3 linked regions of the Variovorax paradoxus genome follow. The protein of the gene in region 1 interacts with the protein of each later gene in a pairwise test. Links are inferred from orthologs where the notes say so. Each region holds a gene or a part of one and is shown in the gene's direction. Other genes may lie near its edges. The genes, in order: ftsZ, QFZ42_RS24035 and rlmN.

Region 1 (6,722 bases):
AGCGCATCTGGCAAGCCGACGGATTGCCGACACCCAAGTACGTGCGCCTGGCTTTCGACCAGCAGAGCCGCGAACAGGTCATGGCCGTGCCCGATGTGCTGGGCCTGCCGCTGATCGTGAAGCCGCCGCGCGAGGGCTCGTCGATCGGCGTGACCAAGGTCGAGGGCTATTCGCAGATGCAGGACGCCGTGGCGCTTTCCGCGAAGTACGACGCCGACGTGCTGTGCGAGGAATTCATCGAAGGCGAGGAAGTGACCTGCGCCGTGCTGGGCCAGGGGCTCGATGCACGCGCGCTGCCGGTGGTGCGCATCGCCGCGCCCGAAGGCGCGTACGACTACCAGAACAAGTACTTCACCGACGACGTGAAGTACCACTGCCCGAGCGGCCTGCCCCAGGCCGAGGAGCACGAGATCCAGCGCATCACGCTGGCCGCGTACCACACGCTCGGCTGCCGCGGCTGGGGCCGCGCCGACGTGATGATTCGCGCGAGCGACCGCAAGCCTTTCCTGCTCGAGATGAACACCTCGCCCGGCATGACCAGCCACTCGCTGGTGCCGATGTCGGCGCGCGCATCGGGCATTGCCTACGAAGACCTGTGCCTGCGCGTGCTGGCCTCGGCTTCGCTGGATGCCACGGGAGGAGCGCAATAGCCATGGCCGACAGCATCCAGGCGCCTTTCGACGTCAAGCTCATGAACATCGTCTCGAACCTTGCGTTCGCGGTGGTGGCGCTCATGCTGCTGGCGGCGGGCGCGTGGTGGGTGCTGCGCCAGCCTTTCTTTCCCATCGGCGGAATCAAGGTCGACGGAGACGTGACGCACAACAACGAAGTGACGCTGCGCGCGAATGTGGCACCTCAGCTCTCGGGCAACTTCTTCACGGTCGATCTCGCCCGCGCGAGAACGGCGTTCGAGTCGGTGCCCTGGGTGCGCAAGGCGGTGGTGCGGCGCGAGTTTCCGGACAAGCTGCGCGTCACGCTGACCGAGCAGGTGCCGGTGGCCAACTGGGGCGACGACGCAGGCTCGAAGCTGATCAACGGCTTCGGCGACGTGTTCGAAGCCAACGTGGCCGAGGTGGACGACCGCTTGCCGCGGCTCGACGGTCCCATCGAGCAGGCCGGCCAGGTGCTGGGCATGTACCGCGTGATCGCGCCGATCTTCCAGCCCTACGACTTCGGCGTCGACGAGCTCACGCTCTCGAGCCGGGGCAGTTGGAAGGTGGTGCTGAGCAGCGGCGCCGAAATCGAGCTTGGCCGCGGCCAGCCCGAGGAAGTGGCCGCCCGCGCGCAACGTTTCCTGAAAACCGTGACCCAGGTCGCGGGCCAATACCACCGCACCGCGGCGGACATCGAAGGGGCCGACCTGCGCCACAACGATGCCTATGCGCTGCGCCTTCGTGGCGTCACCACGGTCGTTACCGACCCGAAGACCAAGAAGAAATAAATAGAAGCGAATACCGAGGACATTCAATGCCCAAAGAATACAAAGACCTGGTCGTAGGACTTGACATCGGCACCGCCAAGGTCATGGTGGTGGTGGCCGAGGTGCTGCCCGGCGGCGAACTCAAGCTCGCCGGGCTCGGCATCGCGCCGAGCAACGGCCTGAAGCGCGGCGTGGTGGTGAACATCGACGCCACCGTGCAGAGCATCCAGCAGGCCTTGAAGGAGGCCGAACTGATGGCCGACTGCAAGATCAGCCGCGTCTACACGGGCATTACCGGCAGCCACATCCGCGGCATCAATTCGAGCGGCATGGTGGCGGTGAAGGACAAGGAAGTCACGCCGGCCGACGTGGCCCGCGTGGTGGAAACCGCGCGCGCGATCAACATCTCGAGCGACCAGCGCCTGCTGCTGGTGGAGCCGCAGGAATTCGTGATCGACGGACAGGACGTGAAGGAGCCGATCGGCATGAGCGGCATGCGGCTCGAGGCCAAGGTGCACATCGTGACCGGGGCGCAGAGCGCGGCCGAGAACATCATCAAGTGTGTGCGCCGCTGCGGCCTCGAGGTCGACCAGCTGATGCTGAACCCGCTGGCTTCGAGCCAGGCGGTGCTGACCGAAGACGAGCGCGAGCTCGGCGTGGTGCTGGTCGACATCGGCGCGGGCACCACCGACGTGGCCATCTTCACCAACGGCGCCATCCGCCACACGGCGGTGATCCCGATTGCGGGCGACCTCATCACCAGCGACATCGCGATGGCGCTGCGTACGCCCACCAAGGACGCGGAAGACATCAAGGTCGAGAGCGGCTACGCCAAGCAATTGCTCGCCGACCCCGACCAGCAGGTGGAAGTGCCCGGCCTCGGCGACCGCGGCCCGCGCATGCTGAGCAAGCAGGCGCTGGCGGGCGTGATCGAGCCGCGCATCGAGGAAATCTTCTCGCTGGTGCAGCAGGTGGTGCGCGAATCGGGCTACGAAGAGGTGCTGTCCTCGGGCGTGGTGCTGACCGGCGGCAGCGCAGTGATGCCCGGCATGGTCGAGCTCGGCGAAGACATCTTCCTGAAGCCGGTGCGCCGGGGCATTCCGAAGTATTCGAGCGCGCTGTCCGACATGGTGGCGCAGCCGCGCGCGGCCACCGTGATGGGCTTGCTCGAAGAGGCTCGCTTCGCACGCATGCGCGGCTTCAAGGTCGCGCAGAAGAACGGATCCGTAAAGACTGCGTTCGGACGTTTCAAGGACTTCATCGTGGGGAACTTCTGACCATGAATCACTCCTCACTCTGGCTCGCACGCGGCGGTCCGCCCTTGCATTTCAACGAGCGATGGCGGCGCACAGGTCCACCATCGCGACGACAACTTCGTTGAACTCGTCAAGACACTTAAAAAATTCATAGATACACAACGGCAACTGCAAATTCAAGGAGTTAGAAATGACCATCGAAATGATCGAAGTCGAAGAATTCAACCAAGGCACTCAGATCAAGGTGATCGGCGTCGGCGGTGGCGGCGGCAATGCCGTCGCGCACATGATGGAGCGTGGCGTGCAGGGCGTTCAGTTCGTCTGCGCCAACACCGATGCGCAGGCGCTCCAGCGCAGCAACGCGCACAAGAACATCCAGCTGGGCACCAGCGGCCTGGGCGCCGGCAGCAAGCCCGACAAGGGCCGTGAAGCGGCCGAACTCGCGGTGGACGACATCCGCGCGGCCATCGACGGCGCGCACATGCTGTTCATCACGGCCGGCATGGGCGGCGGCACCGGCACCGGCGCCGCACCCGTGATCGCGCGTGTCGCGAAGGAAATGGGCATCCTCACCGTGGGCGTGGTGACCAAGCCCTTCGACTGGGAAGGCGGCCGCCGCATGACCAACGCTGACGCCGGCCTGGCCGAGCTCGAGGCGAACGTCGATTCGCTGATCGTGGTGCTCAACGAGAAGCTGCTCGACGTGCTGGGCGAGGACATCACCCAGGACGAAGCCTTCGCACATGCCAACGACGTGCTCAAGAACGCCGTGGGCGGCATCTCGGAAATCATCAACGAGTACGGCGGCGTGAACGTCGACTTCGAAGACGTGCGCACCGTGATGGGCGAACCGGGCAAGGCCATGATGGGCACGGCCGCGGCCGCAGGCCCGGACCGCGCGCGCATCGCTGCCGAGCAGGCCGTGGCCTGCCCGCTGCTCGAAGGCATCGACCTCTCGGGTGCCAAGGGCGTGCTGGTGCTGGTGACGGCATCGAAGGGTTCGCTGAAGCTCAACGAGTCGAAGCTCGCGATGAACACCATCCGCGCCTACGCCTCGCCCGATGCGCACGTGATCTACGGCGCCGCCTACGACGAAAGCCTCGGCGACGAAATGCGCGTGACCGTGGTCGCCACCGGCCTGTCGCGCGCCGACGCACGCCGTCAGGCTCCGACGCTCGAAGTGATCCGTACCGGCACCGACAACATCCCGTTCCACGTGCCCACGCTCGGCGGTACCGGCCATGCCGGCCACGGCCACACCAGCCAGCCGAACTACGACGGCATGGCGGTGCCCAGCGTGTGGCGCACCAACCGCACGATGGCTGCGGCCAAGGTCGATGCGCTGTCGTCGGGTGGCATGGACGATTTCGAGATTCCTGCATTCCTGCGCCGTCAGGCCGACTGACGCCAGGCCACCGAACGCAGAGGGCACGAAGGTTCGCAAGGGGTGACGGGGAAGACCTGAAAGGGACTTCCGCCGGCCCTAGGCGCTGCGTTCGCTTCGTGCCCCTTGCGTCCATCGTGGGCGCTTGAAATAGAACCTATGTCTATCGGTGCCATAGCGAGGGGCATAGGCCGCCACGCGCGCCGCGCGCCTAAAATCGCGGGCGTGCTGCAACAACGAACCCTCAAGTCGATCAGCCGCGCCGTGGGCGTGGGGCTTCACAGCGGCCAACGCGTGGAACTCACGCTGCGCCCCGCTCCGGCGGACACCGGCATCGTGTTCCGGCGCGTCGACCTGCCCGAGCCGGTCGACATCCGCATGACGGCCGAAGCGGTGACCGACACGCGCCTGGCTTCCACGGTCTCGACGGGCGGAGCGAAGGTGCAGACGGTCGAGCACCTGATGTCGGCCTGCGCGGGTCTCGGCATCGACAACCTCTACATCGATATCACGGCCGACGAAGTGCCGATCCTCGACGGGTCGGCCTCTTCGTTCGTGTTCCTGCTGCAAAGCGCGGGCATCGAACTGCAGAAGGCGCCGCGCCGTTTCATTCGCGTGACCCGCAAGGTCGAGGTGCGCGAGGGCGAGGGCGCCAACGAGAAGTGGGCCAGCCTGGAGCCATACCACGGCTACAAGTTGAGCTTCGAAATCGACTTCGATCACCGCGTGGTCAATTCCACCGGCCAGCGCGTGGAGTTCGACCTCGGCACCGATTCATACAGCCGCGACATCGCGCGCGCCCGCACCTTCGGCTTCACGAAGGAAGTCGAGTACATGCGCAGCAAGGGCCTGGCGCTCGGCGGCGGGCTCGACAACGCCATCGTGATGGACGACACCAAGGTGCTCAATGCCGGCGGTCTGCGCTACGACGACGAGTTCGTGAAGCACAAGATCCTCGACGCCATGGGCGACCTGTACATCATCGGCAAGCCGCTGCTCGCGGCCTACACCGCATTCCGATCGGGCCATGCGCTCAACAACAAGCTGCTGCGCGAGCTGCTGGCGAACAGCGACGCCTACGAGGTCGTGACCTTCGAAGACGAGAAGCGCGCACCGCGCGGTTTCGGCGAAGTGGCGCGGGCCTGGTAGGCAAGCCTCCTTTTCGGCGATGCTTGTCTTCCGCTGGGCCATCCTGCTGCTTCTGCTGGTGGCCGGCGTGTCGTTCGCCTTCTATGCAGGAACGGGGCAGGTCAAGTACCGGCACTTCGGCTGGATCGTGCTCAAGTGGACCCTGCTTGCGGCGTTCGGCTTCTTTGCCGTCCTGATCGCCGAACGGGTGGCTTAGGCTCGCAGGCTTCGCGGCCGGCCAACGAGAGCCTGAAAGGGCGCTACCTCGAACGACCTTGCCGGTAGGTGCCGGCGTGTGTCTTCGACAGCTCGGCCGCCTCGGCCAACCGTGCCATCGACCGGCCCACCTGCGCATGCGTGATGGCAATGCCGAGCGCGTCGGCCGCGTCGGCACCGGGCAGACCCGGCAGATCGAGCAGGCGCTTCACCATCTCTTGCACCTGCGCCTTGGCGGCCTGGCCATGGCCGGCCACCGCTTTCTTCATTTGCAGCGCGGTGTATTCCGCCACCGTGAGCTTGCTGTTCACCAGCGAGGTCACGCAGGCACCGCGGGCCTGGCCCAGCAGCAGTGTCGACTGCGGGTTGACGTTGACGAAAATGATTTCGACGGCCGACGCATCGGGCTGGTAGCGCTCGGCAATTTCGCCGATGCCGTCGAACAGCACCTTGAGGCGTGCCGGCAGATTGCCGGTGCCCAGGTGCCGGGTGCTGATGGTGCCGCTCGCCACGTAGCGCAGCGCATGGCCATCCGCATCCACCACGCCGAAGCCGGTGGTGGTCAAGCCGGGGTCGATGCCGAGAATGCGCATGTCAGAGGTTGAAGTACCAACGGATCGAGTGGAAGAAGATGGGCGCGGCGAAGCACAGCGCGTCCACACGGTCGAGCAGGCCGTTGGCGCCGGTCACGCCCGCGCCTTTCTTGCCCCAGTTCGGAATGCCGCGGTCGCGCTTGAGCGCCTTCATCACGAGGTGCCCCATCGATCCCGCAACGCAGGCGATGATGGACACGGCGAGCGCTTGGCCGAACTTGAAGGGCGTGATGAACGAGAACAGCGCGCCCACCAGGCTGGCGACCACGATGCCGATGCCCCAGCTGGTCCAGTTGAAGCTGCGGCTCACATTGGGCGCGAAGGGCTTGCGCTGCGTGCGGCGCGAGATCACGTGCTGCACCAGCACCGAGGTCTGCACCACGAACACCAGGAAGAACACGAGAAAGGCGCTCTTGCCTTCGTAGCCCGGAAAGCTCAGCAGCAGCAGCGCCGGCACGTGGCTCATGCCGTAGACACAGACCATGATGCCCCACTGCAGCTTGGCGTTGCGCTCGAGAAAGTGGCTGGAGTCGTCGGCGAGTGCGCTGGCGACCGGAATCGCGAGGAACACGTAGACCGGAATGAACACGGTGAACAGGTCGAAGCGCGCGGTGCCTACGAGCCAGAACTGGATCGGCAGCACCACGAAAAAGGCCAGGATCAGGCTGCGGTGGTCTCCGCGTCGTGTGGGTGAGAGCGTGATGAACTCACGCAGCGCAAAGAAG
Region 2 (6,638 bases), 730 kb from region 1 along the record:
CGGCCTTCACCGCTTCATCGAAGTAGCGCGCGAGCGCCGGGCTCTGCGTGAGCTGCGCCGCGTCGTATTCCGACATGCCGTGGTCGCGCACGTAGCGCTCGGCCATGGCGCGCGGCAGTTCGGGCATGGTGGTGCGCACGCGCTCGATCCATTCGGGCTCGATGGCGAGCGGTGGCAGGTCCGGGTCGGGAAAGTAGCGGTAATCGGCCGCGTCTTCCTTGGTGCGCATGGTGCGCGTCTCGCCAGTGTCGGGGTCGAACAGCACGGTGGCCTGTTCGATCTTGCGGCCGTCCTCGAGCTCGTTGATCTGCGAGTTGATCTCGTAGTCGATGGCCTGCTGCATGAACTTGAAGCTGTTCAGGTTCTTGATCTCGCGCCGCGTGCCGAGCTTCTCGCCGGGCTTGCGCACCGACACGTTGGCGTCGCAGCGGAAGCTGCCTTCCTGCATGTTGCCGTCGCAGATGCCGATCCAGGTGACGATCTTGTGCAGCTCACGCGCATAGGCCACGGCCTCGGCGGTGGAGCGCATGTCGGGCTCGGTCACGATCTCGAGCAGCGGCGTGCCGGCGCGGTTCAGGTCGATGCCGCTCTGGCCGATGAAGTCTTCGTGCAGCGACTTGCCCGCGTCTTCCTCGAGGTGGGCGCGCACCAGGCGCACGGTCTTCTTTTCTTCGCCGAGGAAGAAGGAGACCGCGCCGCCCTGCACGACCGGAATCTCGAACTGGCTGATCTGGTAGCCCTTGGGCAGGTCGGGATAGAAATAGTTCTTGCGAGCGAACACGCTGCGCGGCGCAATGTGCGAGCCGAGCGCGAGGCCGAGCTTGATGGCGCGCTCGACCGCGCCCTTGTTCATCACCGGCAGCGTGCCGGGCAGCGCCAGATCGACCGCGCAGGCCTGCGTGTTGGGCTCGGCGCCAAAGGCGGTAGAGGCGCGGCTGAAGATTTTGCTGGCGGTCGACAGCTGCGCGTGCGTCTCGAAGCCGATGATGACTTCATAGCCGCGCACCAGCGGGCCGGTCGGGCGGCCTTGTTGTTGTGCTTCGAATGTGTTCACGGGGTCGCTCATCTCAAAAGCCCTCGGGCGTGCGCATGTGCCAGTCGGTGGCTTGCTGGAAGCGGTGCGCTGCGTTCAGCAGCTTCGCTTCGCCGAAGTAGTTGCCGATCAACTGCAGTCCCACGGGCATGCCTGTATCGAAGCCCGCGGGCACGCTCATGCCGGGCAGGCCGGCGAGCGATGCGGGCAGCGTGAAGATGTCGGCGAGGTAGTCGGCCACCGGGTCGTCGCCGTGCTCGCCGATTTTCCAGGCGGTGGTCGGCGCGGCGGGGCCGGCGATCACGTCGCACTGCTTGAAGGCCTGCTGGAAGTCGTCCGCGATCATGCGGCGCACCTTTTGCGCCTGCAGGTAGTACGCGTCGTAGTAGCCGTGCGACAGCACGTAGGTGCCGATCATGATGCGGCGTTTCACCTCGTCGCCGAAGCCTTCGGCGCGCGTGCGCTCGTACATGTCGCCGAGGTCTTTGTACTGTTTCGCGCGGTGGCCGAACTTGACACCGTCGAAGCGGCTCAGGTTGCTCGAGGCCTCGGCCGCCGCGAGGATGTAGTACACGGGAATCGACAGTTCGGTGCGCGGCAGGCTCACTTCGACACGCCTGGCGCCGAGCTTCTCGTACTGCGCGAGCGCCGCATCGACGGCGGCGCGCACGCCGGGCGCCACGCCTTCGCCGAAGAACTCCTTCGGCACGCCGATGCGCAGGCCCTCGAGCGAGTCGTTCAGCGAGCGGCCGAAGTTCTCGGCGGGCTTGTCGAGCGATGTCGAATCGCGGTCGAGGTCGGGACCGCAGAAGGCCGACAGCAGCAGCGCGCAGTCTTCGGCCGAGCGCGCCATCGGGCCGGCCTGGTCGAGGCTCGACGCGAAGGCCACCATGCCGTAGCGCGAGGCGCGGCCGTAGGTCGGCTTGATGCCCGTCACGCCGCAGAACGAGGCCGGCTGGCGGATCGAGCCGCCGGTATCGGTGCCGGTGGCCGCGGGTGCGAGGCGTGCCGCCACGGCGGCCGCGCTGGCACCCGAGGAGCCGCCCGGAATGCGCTCGCGGTTCCAGGGGTTTTGCACCGGCACGGCGGTGTCGTGGCCCACGGCGGGCACGGCGACGTTCTCGTTGGCCGAGCCCATCGCGAATTCGTCGCAGCTCAGCTTGCCGAGCGTGACCGCGCCGGCTTCGGCCAGCCGGCGCACCACGGTGGCATCGAACGGCGAGCGGTAGCCCGCGAGCATCTTCGAGCCGGCGGTGGTGGCGAAATCGGTGGTGACGAAGATGTCCTTGTGCGCAATCGGCACGCCGGCCAGCGCGGGTGCGGTGCCGGAGGCGATTTGCGCGTCGGCCGCGCGGGCCTGGGCCAGCGTGACTTCCTCGTTCACGTCGACAAAAGTACCAAGCGATTCGTGGGCCTTCATGCGGCTCAGGAAAGCTTGGGAAGCTTCGACGGCCGAAACCTTGCGCTCGGCCAGAGCCTTGGCCAGAGCGACCACGCCCATCTGATGCAATTCGCCGCTCATTGCGGTACCCCCACGCTTGCCACGTTGTGTGCTGCGCTGCCCCCCGAGGGGGCCTTCGCGCCTTGGAGCGGTCCGGCGGCGCTCATTCGATCACCTTCGGCACGAGGAACAGCCCGGCTTCGACGGCCGGGGCGCTCTTCTGATTGGCTTCGCGGTTGTTGGGCTCGCTCACCACGTCGTCGCGCAAACGCAGTGTGATGTCCTCGATGGCCGCCACCGGATGGGCCAGGGGCTCGACGCCGGCGGTGTCGACCGAACGCATACGTTCGACTAAATCAAAAAAGCCGTTGATCTGGCTGAGCATGCGCTCGCTTTCGTCGGAAGCGAGCTGCAGCCTTGCCAGCGAGGCAATGCGTGCAATATCTGAAGCGGAAAGTGACATGGGTCGAACCGGTCGAAAAACCGGAAGTAATCGCACGCCCAACGGGGTGCTAACACGGGATTCAGAGGGGGATTCAGGTATTATCCCGCCTTTGCCGCAACCCCCGCGAACGCGCCGGCTTTTGCGCCAAAAACGATCAATTCACCCCGTCAAACGACCAAAAACAGAGCGACGACCTGCCGACGCGCAGGCGTGCTCCAGAGGATTCCGCACATGTTTGGAGCTTTCCGTCGGTACTTTTCCACCGACCTCGCGATCGATCTCGGCACCGCCAACACACTGATCTTTGCCCGCAACAAGGGCATCGTGCTGGACGAGCCCTCAGTGGTCGCCATCCGCCACGAAGGCGGCCCCCACGGCAAGAAGGTGATCCAGGCCGTCGGCCGCGAAGCCAAGGCCATGCTGGGCAAGGTGCCCGGCAACATCGAGGCGATCCGCCCGATGAAGGACGGCGTGATTGCCGACTTCGTGATCACCGAGCAGATGATCAAGCAGTTCATCAAGATGGTGCACCCGCGCACGCTGCTCACGCCGAGCCCGCGCATCATCATCTGCGTGCCCTGCGGCTCCACCCAGGTCGAGCGCCGCGCCATCAAGGACGCGGCCGAGGCGGCGGGTGCCACTTCCGTCTATCTCATCGAGGAACCGATGGCCGCGGCCATCGGTGCCGGCCTGCCGGTCAGCGAGGCGTCGGGCTCGATGGTGGTCGACATCGGCGGCGGTACCACCGAAGTGGGCGTCATCAGCCTGGGCGGCATGGTCTACAAGGGCTCCGTGCGCGTCGGTGGCGACCGCTTCGACGAAGCCATCATCAACTACATCCGCCGCAACTACGGCATGCTGATCGGCGAGCCGACGGCCGAGGTCATCAAGAAGAACATCGGCTCGGCCTTCCCGGGCTCCGAAGTCAAGGAAATGGAAGTCAAGGGCCGTAACCTTTCCGAAGGCGTGCCGCGCAGCTTCACCATCAGCAGCAACGAAGTGCTGGAAGCCCTGACCGATCCGCTCAACAACATCGTCTCGGCCGTGAAGAACGCGCTGGAACAGACGCCGCCCGAACTGGGCGCCGACATCGCCGAGCGCGGCATGATGCTGACCGGCGGCGGCGCGCTGCTGCGCGACCTCGACCGCCTGCTGGCCGAGGAAACCGGCCTGCCGGTGCTGGTGGCCGAAGATCCGCTGACCTGCGTGGTGCGCGGTTGCGGCATTGCCCTCGAGCGCATGGACCGCTTGGGAAGCATCTTCACGAGCGAGTGAATGCGCCACCGCCATCATCGGCCGGCTCTGCGTGTGCAGGCCGGCCTTTTTGCCATCTGACGTTGCACAGCCAGGTCTGAACCATGCCCTTGGGCACGCTCGATCGCACAGCCCCGCCCCTGTTCAATCAGGGGCAGTCGGCCCTGAGCAAGCTGATTTTTTTCGGCGCGCTCGCGCTGTTCCTGATGGTGGCCGATGCGCGCTTCCGCCTTGTGCAGCCCATCCGCACGGCCGTGGGCGCGATGCTCTATCCGGTGCAATGGGTCGCGCTCAAGCCGGTGCAGATGGTGGTCGGCGGCAGCCGCTACTTCGAAGACCTTCAAAAGGCCCAGCGCGACGAGCAGGAAGCCCGCAAGGCGCTCATGGCGCAGGCCGAGCGCGCGAGCCAGGCCGACACGCTCGCGCAGGACAACGCGCGGCTGCGCTCGCTGCTCGAGCTTCGCCAGACCACCCAGGCGCCGGGCCGCGCGGCCGAAGTGCTTTATGACGCCGCGGACCCGTACACGCGCAAGATCGTCATCGACCAGGGGCTCACGCAGGGCGTGGCGGCCGGCTCTCCGGTGATCGACGCCTACGGCGTGCTCGGCCAGGTGACGCAGGTGCAGCCCTTCACGAGCGAGGTCACGCTGGTCATCGACCGCGACCTTTCCATTCCGGTTCAGAACACCCGCACCGGCGTGCGCAGCGTGGCCTTCGGCGACGCGTCGGCGCACGGCGCCGGGCTGGAGCTGCGTTTCATGGCCGCCAATGCCGATCTGCAGGAGGGCGACCTGCTCTCCACCAGCGGCGTCGACGGCGTCTATCCGCCCGGCCTGCCGGTCGCGAAGATCGAGCGCATCGAGCGGCGCGCCGACTCCGCCTTTGCGCGCATCTACTGCGTGCCGCTGGCTCGCGTGACGGCCGCGCGCTACGTGCTGGTTCTGGCGCCCACGGGCGCGCCCTCGGCACCGCCTGCGGCACCCACCGCCGCAGCGCGCAAGAAGCCAGAGTCCAAGCCGGCCGCGAAAACCGACAAGGCCGACAAGAAACCCGCGGAGCGCGCCCGATGATCAAACGCCCCGGCCAGCAGCAGCTCCTGCTGCCCGTCAGCCCGCTCTTCATGTGGTCGAGCCTCGTGGTGGCGCTGCTCATCAACATGATTCCGATCGGCCGCGCCGCGTGGATGCCCGACCTGCTTGCGCTGGCCATCGTGTTCTGGGGCGTGCACCAGCCGATGCGCGTGGGCATTGGCGCGGCCTTCGTCTTCGGCCTGTGCATGGACGTGCACCAGGCGTCCATGCTGGGCCAGCATGCGCTGTCCTACACCACGCTGGGCTTCTTCGCGATCACCATCCACCGGCGCCTGCTCTGGTATCCGGTGGCGTCGCAGGCGCTGCAGGTGCTGCCGCTCTTCGCGCTGTCTCAGTTCATCGAGGTGGTCACGCGCCTGATCGGCGGCGGCGTGTTCCCGGGCTGGACGGTGCTCATCTCCCCGGCCATCGAGGCCGCGCTGTGGCCGCTGGCAACCGCGCTTCTGCTGGCGCCGCAGCGCCGCACGCCGGAACCGGACGAAAACCGCCCCCTCTAAGCCCGAGGCAGCCGCATTTGCCATCGCACTTGCACACGCCTAAGCTCACGCCGCCATGACCGAAATCCGCAACGTTGCCGCCGACCTCGCACGCTTCAAGCGCCGCGTGATCGTGATCGGCATGGCGGTGCTCTTCGCCTTCGGACTGCTCGGCGCACGATTGGTCTACCTGCAGGTGGTGCGGCACGAAGACCTGGCGGAGCAGGCCGAGAGCAACCGCACGGCCATCGTGCCTGTGGTGCCCAACCGCGGGCTGATCCTCGATCGCAACGGCATCGTGCTGGCCTCGAACTATTCGGCCTACACGCTGGAGATCACGCCCTCGAAGGTGGGCGATGTCGAGGAGACCATCGACAGCCTGACGCAGGTGCTCGAGGTGTCGCCGCGCGACCGCCGCCGCTTCAAGCGCCTGCGCGAAGATTCGCGCAGCTTCGACTCGATTCCGATCCGCACCCGCCTGAGCGACGAGGAGGTGGCGCGTTTCGCGGCGCAGCGCTACCGTTTCCCGGGCGTGGAAATCAAGGCGCGGCTGTTCCGGAACTATCCGCATGGCGAGATCGCCTCGCACGTGCTCGGCTACATCGGCCGCATCAACCAGCGCGAGAAGACCGCGATGGAAGACTGGGCCGAGGAAGACCAGGCCAACTACAAGGGCACCGATTACATCGGCAAGCTCGGCATCGAGCAAAGCTACGAGAAGACGCTGCACGGCCAGACCGGCGTCGAGCAGATGGAAACCTCGGCCGGCGGCCGCGCGGTGCGCCGGCTCGCGAGCCACCCGGCCACGCCGGGCAACACCGTGATGCTGTCGCTCGACATCAAGCTGCAGAAGCTCGTGGAAGACATGTTCGGCGAGCGCCGCGGCGCGCTGGTGGCC
Region 3 (6,542 bases), 2.5 Mb from region 1 along the record:
CGTGCTGTTCGACGACGAGCTGGGCGTGGACACCATCAAGGTGCTGTTGCTTGAACTGCAGGAAGACTGGGCGCAACGCGGCCTGGAGCTGGTGAACGTCGCCAGCGGCTGGCGCTTTCAGAGCCGGCCGGAAATGCGCGACCACCTCGATCGCCTGCATCCAGAGAAGCCGCCGCGCTACACACGCGCCGCCCTCGAAACGCTGGCCATCATTGCCTATCGCCAGCCGGTCACGCGCGGCGACATGGAAGACATCCGCGGCGTCACCATCAACTCCCTCATCTTGAAGCAGCTCGAGGACCGCGGCTGGGTCGAGGTGATCGGCCACCGCGAAACCGTCGGCCGGCCGGCGCTCTATGCGACCACGCGGCAGTTTCTCGACGATCTCGGCCTGGCGTCCCTCGACCAGTTGCCGCTCATCGAAACGCCGGCCCAGCAGGCGGCGCTGGTCGATGCGCTCGACCAGGCCTCGGGCAACCAGCCGGGGCTGCCGATGGAAATCGCCGGTGACACCGATTCCGATGCCTCCGCCGCGACAGAAACAAGCCTGGAAGCCGAGTTGAGCTTGCCCGATGCCGAGAGCGCCGAGGCGGCGGAAGATCAGGCGCAAGACGAGCCGGATGCCGCGGAGGCTGATGCCGAAGTGATCGATCCCAAAGCGGCCAATGCCATCGAAGCGGTCGATGCCGCCGCCGCGCAGTTCGCCGAGAACGCGGCGGCTCCCGACGCGATCGAAGAGCCCGCAGAAATCCCGGCCCTCCAAGACGTCGAGCCTCCCGCAGCGCTCGAGTCCGAAGTCCCGTCGCCCGACGAGGCCGATCCCCACGCTGTTTCTCCCGGAAAAACCTCATGAGCTCCTCCGACACCGACGACGCGGCCGCCGTGCCCGTCCAGCCCGAATCCGAGAAAAAAGACGCAGCGGCGGAAGCGCCCGGCCAGGCTTCGGACACCGATGCGGGCGCGCCGGCCGCAGCAGCCGGCGAGGGCGAAGCGCCCAAGAAGCGGCGTGCTCCCCGGCGCAAGAAAACCGCAGAGCAGGCAGTAGACGGCGAACCCGCGGCAGCAGCAACCGAAAGCTCCGAGCCGGTGGTCGAGGAGGCCACGGCCGAGGCGGCCGCTGTTGCTGCTCCCGTTCCCGCCGCTCCCGTCCAGGCTGCCGCGCCCGCCGCAGCGCCTGAACGCGAGGAGCGCCGAGTGGAAGAAGAGGGTGCCCGGTCCGAATACGACGAAGAAGACGACGAAGAAGAAGAGCCCGACGAGGAAGAGGACGACCTCGACCGCGCGCGCCGCGCCGCCGAACGCGAGCAGCGCAATGCGTTGCCGCCCGAGCCGATCCGTTTCGCGGACGTCATTTCGGGCCAGTTCGACGCCGACGAAGAAAGCCCCGAAGTCCCGCCGCTCAAGCGGGTGCTGCTGCCGGAAGCCGATTCGCCCAAGCTGCACAAGGTGCTGGCGCAGGCGGGCCTGGGTTCGCGGCTCGAAATGGAGGCACTGATTCTCCAGGGCCGCATCTCGGTCAACAACGAACCGGCCCACATCGGCCAGCGCATCCAGTACGGCGATCAGGTCAAGATCAACGGCAAGCCGATTCGCTACCGCATCGCACCGCCCCCGCCGCGCGTCATTGCGTATCACAAGCCCGTGGGCGAAGTCGTCACGCACGACGATCCGCAGAACCGCCCCACGGTGTTCCGCAAGTTGCCGCGCCTGCAGCAGGGCAAGTGGCAATCGGTCGGCCGGCTCGACCTGAACACCGAAGGCCTGCTGCTGTTCAGCAGCTCCGGCGACCTGGCCAACCAGCTGATGCACCCCCGCTTCGGGCTGGAGCGCGAATACGCCGTGCGCGTGCTGGGTGCGCTCAGCGCCGAAGAAAAGAAGAAGCTGCTCGAAGGCGTGCGCCTCGAAGACGGCATGGCCCAGTTCGGCACCATCGAAGAGGGCGGCGGCGAAGGCTCGAACTGCTGGTACCGCGTCACCATTTCCGAAGGCCGCAACCGTGAAGTGCGGCGGCTGTTCGAATCGGTGGGCCACGCGGTCAGCCGCCTGATCCGCATCCGCTACGGCGCCATGGTGTTGCCGCGCGGACTGAAGCGCGGCGCCTGGATGGAACTCGACGAGCGTGACATCAGCGCGCTGTTCCAGGCCTCGGGCGGCGGCGCACCGCGTCCGCAGCAGCAACAACGCGGTCCCGGGGGGCAGGAGGGCGCCGGCGGCGGCCGGAACGGACGCAACAAGAAGCGCCGCGGCAACCGCAACGCCGGCGGCGGTGGCGGCGGGCAAGCGCCGCGCGACACGCGCGATCCACGCGACGAAGGCCGTGAGGCACCCATTCCGAATCCGCTGGGCGACGGCCGGCCGCCGCGCGGCGAGCGCGGGGGGCGGGGCAACCGAGGCGGCGGAGGCAACGCGGGTGGCGGCAATGCAGGCGCGCCGCCGCAGGGGCGCCGCGGCAACAACAACAACCGTGGCGGCAATCGCCAAGGTGAGGAACGTCCGCCAAGCGGCGCGAACCAGCCCGATCCGATGAAGACCTCGCTCGGCTACATCGGCGCCGACAGCTTTTCGCGCCAGCGGAAAGAGCAGCGCCAGGGGCCGGGGCGCCGCGGCGGTGGTCCGGCCGGGGGCGGCTTCGGCGGCGGCCAGGGCGGCCCAGGCGGAAATCGGCGCCGCGGGCGCTGAAAGCCAGCCGCCCGGCGCAGCCTTTCGCGGGGTTTTCACCAACCCCGGGGGCCGCGCCGGTTAAAATCAGAGGCTTTGTCGACTTACGGTGCAACATATTTGTTGCAGGTGTGACAAACCACTTCAAAATCAAAGCTCAGGAAGCATTTCAATGGCCATCGAACGTACCCTCTCCATCATCAAGCCCGACGCCGTTGCCAAGAACGTCATCGGCAAGATCGTTTCCCGCTTCGAAGCTGCCGGCCTCAAGGTCGTCGCCGCCAAGCTGGTGCATCTGTCGCGCAACGAAGCCGAGCAGTTCTACTCGGTCCACAAGGAACGTCCGTTCTTCAAGGACCTGGTCGAGTTCATGATCTCCGGCCCCGTGTTCGTGCAAGTGCTCGAAGGCGAGAACGCCATCGCCAAGAACCGCGACCTGATGGGCGCCACGGACCCGAAGAAGGCAGCCGCCGGCACCATCCGCGCCGACTTCGCCGACAGCATCGACGCCAACGCCGTGCACGGTTCGGACGCCGCCGAAACCGCAGCGAACGAAGTCGCTTTCTTCTTCGCCGGCCTCAACGTCTACGCACGCTGAAGCCATATCCCGCTGATTTCATGACCACGGCCAACCTGCTCGAATTCGATCTCGAGGGGCTGGCTGCGTTCTGCGAAAAGCTCGGCGAGAAGCGATTCCGCGCCACGCAGCTGTTCCGCTGGATCCACCAGCGTGGCGCCAGCGACTTCGCCCAGATGACCGATCTGGCCAAGTCGCTGCGCGAAAAGCTCGCCACCACCGCTCGCGTCGAGGCCCTTTCGGTCCTCACGCAGCACGAATCCAAGGACGGCACGATCAAGTGGCTGTTCGACGTCGGCGATGGCAATGCCGTCGAAGCCGTATTCATTCCCGAAGACGACCGCGGCACGTTGTGCGTGTCGTCTCAAGCCGGCTGCGCGGTGGGGTGCCGCTTCTGCTCCACCGGGCATCAGGGCTTCAGCCGCAACCTGAGCACGGGCGAAATCGTCGCCCAGCTGTGGTTTGCCGAACACTTCCTGCGCAAGCATCTGAAACGCGACGAGCGCGTCATTTCCAACGTGGTGATGATGGGCATGGGCGAGCCGCTGCAGAACTACACGGCGCTGGTGCCCGCGCTGCGCACCATGCTCGATGACAACGCCTATGGGCTGTCGCGCCGCCGCGTAACCGTGTCGACCTCCGGCGTGGTGCCGATGATCGACCGCCTGGGCGCCGATTGCCCGGTGGCCATGGCGGTGTCGCTGCACGCGCCCAACGATGCGCTGCGCGACGACCTCGTGCCGCTCAATCGCAAGTACCCCATCGCCGAACTGCTCGAGGCCTGCAAGCGCTACCTGGCGCATGCGCCGCGCGACTTCATCACCTTCGAGTACTGCATGCTCGACGGCGTCAACGACCAGCCCGAGCATGCGCGGCAGCTGGTGGAACTCGTCCGCACCCATGGCGTGTCGTGCAAGTTCAACCTGATTCCGTTCAATCCGTTTCCGGCCTCGGGTCTGCTGCGTTCGCCGCAGCCGCGCGTGCTGGCATTTGCCAAGACGCTGAGCGAGGCCGGCCTCGTGACCACCGTGCGCAAGACGCGCGGCGACGACATCGATGCGGCCTGCGGACAGCTGGCCGGCGACGTCAAGGACCGAACCCGCGCGGCCGAACGCATGGCCCAGCGCCGCGTGTCGGAGCGCACCATCGTTTTGCACCCGGTTCGCAAGACCCCCACCGTCTCCCAGGAGCACTGACCTAATGAGCATGGCCTTTTCGATGACGACCGCGAGCGCACGGCGGCTGCTGGCCGCGAGCTTTACCGGTGTCGCCGTGGCATCTCTGGCTGTTCTGCTCGCGGGCTGCGTCAATACGCGAACCACCACCACCAGCCTGGCCGACACCAGCTCGGCCAAGGGTGCCGAGATCGTGACCGAGTCCGACGAAACCAGCCGCCAGCGCCGCGCGCGCCTGCGCATGGAGCTCGCCTCGGGCTACTTCGAACACGGCCAGACCACCGTAGCGCTCGACGAGATCAAGCAGGCCCTGGTGGCCGATCCCAACTATGCGGACGCGTACAGCCTGCGGGGCCTCATCTACATGCGGCTCGAGGACGCCGGCATGGCCGAGGACAGCTTCCGCCGCGCCATTGCGATCAACCCGCGCGATCCCAATGTGCGGCACAACTACGGTTGGCTGCTGTGCCAGCAGAACCGCTTTGGCGATGCCGCCCAGCAGTTCACCGAAGCGCTCGCGGTGCCGAGCTACACCGATCGTTCCAAGACGCTCATGACGCAGGGCGTTTGCCAGCTCAGGGCCGGCCAGCGCCCTGAGGCGGAACGCAGCCTCATGCAGGCCTACGAGATCGATGCCGGCAATCCGGTGGTCGGATTCAATCTGGCCTCGCTGCTGGCGCAACGCGAAGAATGGTCGCGTGCGCAGTTCTACATTCGCCGTGTCAACAACAGTCCGTCGGCCAGTGCCGAGACGCTGTGGCTCGGCATCAAGATCGAACGACGGCTCAACAACCGCGAGGCAGTTGCGCAGTTGGGGGGGCAACTGCAACGGCGCTTTCCGCAGTCCCGGGAGGCAATAGCGTACGAGCGCGGGAATTTCAATGACTGAACGGGTTTCGGAGTTCGGCACTTCCGCGGCACTGCCGCTTGCGGAAGGCGACATCACGCACAAGACGGCCGGCGACATGCTTCGCGAGGCACGCGAGGCCCACGGCCTGCATATCGAAATGGTGGCCGCGGCCCTCAAGGTGCCGCCGCAGAAGCTCATGGCGCTGGAGGCGGACGATATCGATTCGCTGCCCGACCCGGTCTTTGCCCGGGCCCTGGCAAGCAGCGTCTGCCGCGCCTTGCGCATCGACCCCGTTCCCGTGTTGGCAAAGCTGCCGGGGGCGCAGCGCGCGCCGCTGGCAACGGCCGACCGCACGCTCCAGAGCAACATCGTTTCCGGCACGCCGCGCTGGAACGGCAGCCGCTCCAACGGTCTGCCATCGCGCGCCTTGCTGATCGTCGTCGCTTTGCTGCTGGTCGGCGCAGGGGTGCTGTTCTGGCTGCCGCAGTCGGCTTTCGACCAGATCGGTGCGGCGGTGTCGCGATGGACGGCACGCGGCGAGGCCGACACAGGTTCGGTGGCCGAGGCGCCCGTGGCGGGATCGGCGCCAGGCGGAGCATCCGTGGTCGAGAACGCACCGGTCTCACCGGTCCCACCGGCCGCAAACCCAGCCACACCGGGAACGCCCGGGATGCCTGCAGCAACCGCAACAATTCCAACGCCGGGTGTGCCGCCCGCTACAGCCTTGCCCGCCGCCAACGCTTCCGCAACCGTTTCGGCGCCTGCCGCTGCCGGCAGCGGCCAGCCGCTTGTCTTCGTCGCGCGCGAAGACTGCTGGGTCACGGTCACCGAAGCCGGCGGCAAGCAGTTGCTGCGCCGTATCGTGCAGGCGGGCGAAACCGTTGGCTTGTCGGGCGCGCTGCCGCTGTCGGTGGTGGTGGGACGCGCATCGGCGGTCGATGTGCAAGTGCGCGGAAAGCCCTACGATCTGAAGCCTGTCACGCGCGGCGGCGGCGTGGCGCGTTTTGAGGTGACCTCGTGACCGACTGCACTCCGCAACCCATCGAATCGGCGGCGCCCAAGGCGCGCCGCTCGCGCCAGGCGCAGGTGGCTTGGGGCGCGCGCATCGTCACGGTGGGCGGCGACGCGCCCGTGCGGGTGCAGTCCATGACCAACACCGACACGGTCGATGCCATCGGCACGGCCATCCAGGTGAAAGAGCTCGCCGTGGCGGGCTCGGAAATGGTGCGCATCACGGTCAACACGCCGGAAGCCGCGGCCCAGGTGCCCTACATTCGCGAGC

What was found.
Region 2: the proteins of ftsZ (region 1) and QFZ42_RS24035 interact in binary tests that used the Escherichia coli proteins (3 or more experiments, as listed by UniProt). The link is inferred for Variovorax paradoxus from one-to-one orthologs.
Region 3: the proteins of ftsZ (region 1) and rlmN interact in binary tests that used the Escherichia coli proteins (3 or more experiments, as listed by UniProt). The link is inferred for Variovorax paradoxus from one-to-one orthologs.

The regions. Positions count from the first base shown.
Region 1 is NZ_JAUSXG010000001.1:4,316,271-4,322,992, reverse strand. The notes cover bases 2,000-4,973. They hold ftsZ (cell division protein FtsZ), read left to right. Parts: upstream 2,000-2,866; coding sequence 2,867-4,081; downstream 4,082-4,973. Other genes in these bases: lpxC (UDP-3-O-acyl-N-acetylglucosamine deacetylase), read left to right, coding at 4,286-4,973; ftsA (cell division protein FtsA), read left to right, coding at 2,000-2,697. Also shown: QFZ42_RS20755 (D-alanine--D-alanine ligase), read left to right, coding at 1-650; QFZ42_RS20750 (cell division protein FtsQ/DivIB), read left to right, coding at 653-1,441; more of ftsA, read left to right, coding at 1,468-1,999; more of lpxC, read left to right, coding at 4,974-5,209; QFZ42_RS20730 (hypothetical protein), read left to right, coding at 5,229-5,405; crossover junction endodeoxyribonuclease RuvC, read right to left, coding at 5,449-5,997; QFZ42_RS20720 (phosphatidate cytidylyltransferase), read right to left, coding at 5,999-6,722. UniProt on the Escherichia coli protein: Essential cell division protein that forms a contractile ring structure (Z ring) at the future cell division site. The regulation of the ring assembly controls the timing and the location of cell division.
Region 2 is NZ_JAUSXG010000001.1:5,050,877-5,057,514, reverse strand. Bases 2,283-5,172 are described here. They hold QFZ42_RS24035 (rod shape-determining protein), read left to right. Parts: upstream 2,283-3,150; coding sequence 3,151-4,194; downstream 4,195-5,172. Other genes in these bases: mreC (rod shape-determining protein MreC), read left to right, coding at 4,278-5,172; gatC (Asp-tRNA(Asn)/Glu-tRNA(Gln) amidotransferase subunit GatC), read right to left, coding at 2,638-2,937; gatA (Asp-tRNA(Asn)/Glu-tRNA(Gln) amidotransferase subunit GatA), read right to left, coding at 2,283-2,555. Outside these bases: Asp-tRNA(Asn)/Glu-tRNA(Gln) amidotransferase subunit GatB, read right to left, coding at 1-1,066; more of gatA, read right to left, coding at 1,068-2,282; more of mreC, read left to right, coding at 5,173-5,243; rod shape-determining protein MreD, read left to right, coding at 5,240-5,761; mrdA (penicillin-binding protein 2), read left to right, coding at 5,817-6,638. UniProt on the Escherichia coli protein: Forms membrane-associated dynamic filaments that are essential for cell shape determination. Acts by regulating cell wall synthesis and cell elongation, and thus cell shape.
Region 3 is NZ_JAUSXG010000001.1:1,825,177-1,831,718, forward strand. Bases 2,560-5,353 are described here. They hold rlmN (23S rRNA (adenine(2503)-C(2))-methyltransferase RlmN), read left to right. Parts: upstream 2,560-3,276; coding sequence 3,277-4,431; downstream 4,432-5,353. Other genes in these bases: QFZ42_RS08440 (pseudouridine synthase), read left to right, coding at 2,560-2,679; ndk (nucleoside-diphosphate kinase), read left to right, coding at 2,831-3,256; pilW (type IV pilus biogenesis/stability protein PilW), read left to right, coding at 4,436-5,299; QFZ42_RS08460 (helix-turn-helix domain-containing protein), read left to right, coding at 5,292-5,353. In the rest of the region: SMC-Scp complex subunit ScpB, read left to right, coding at 1-853; more of QFZ42_RS08440, read left to right, coding at 850-2,559; more of QFZ42_RS08460, read left to right, coding at 5,354-6,281; ispG (flavodoxin-dependent (E)-4-hydroxy-3-methylbut-2-enyl-diphosphate synthase), read left to right, coding at 6,278-6,542.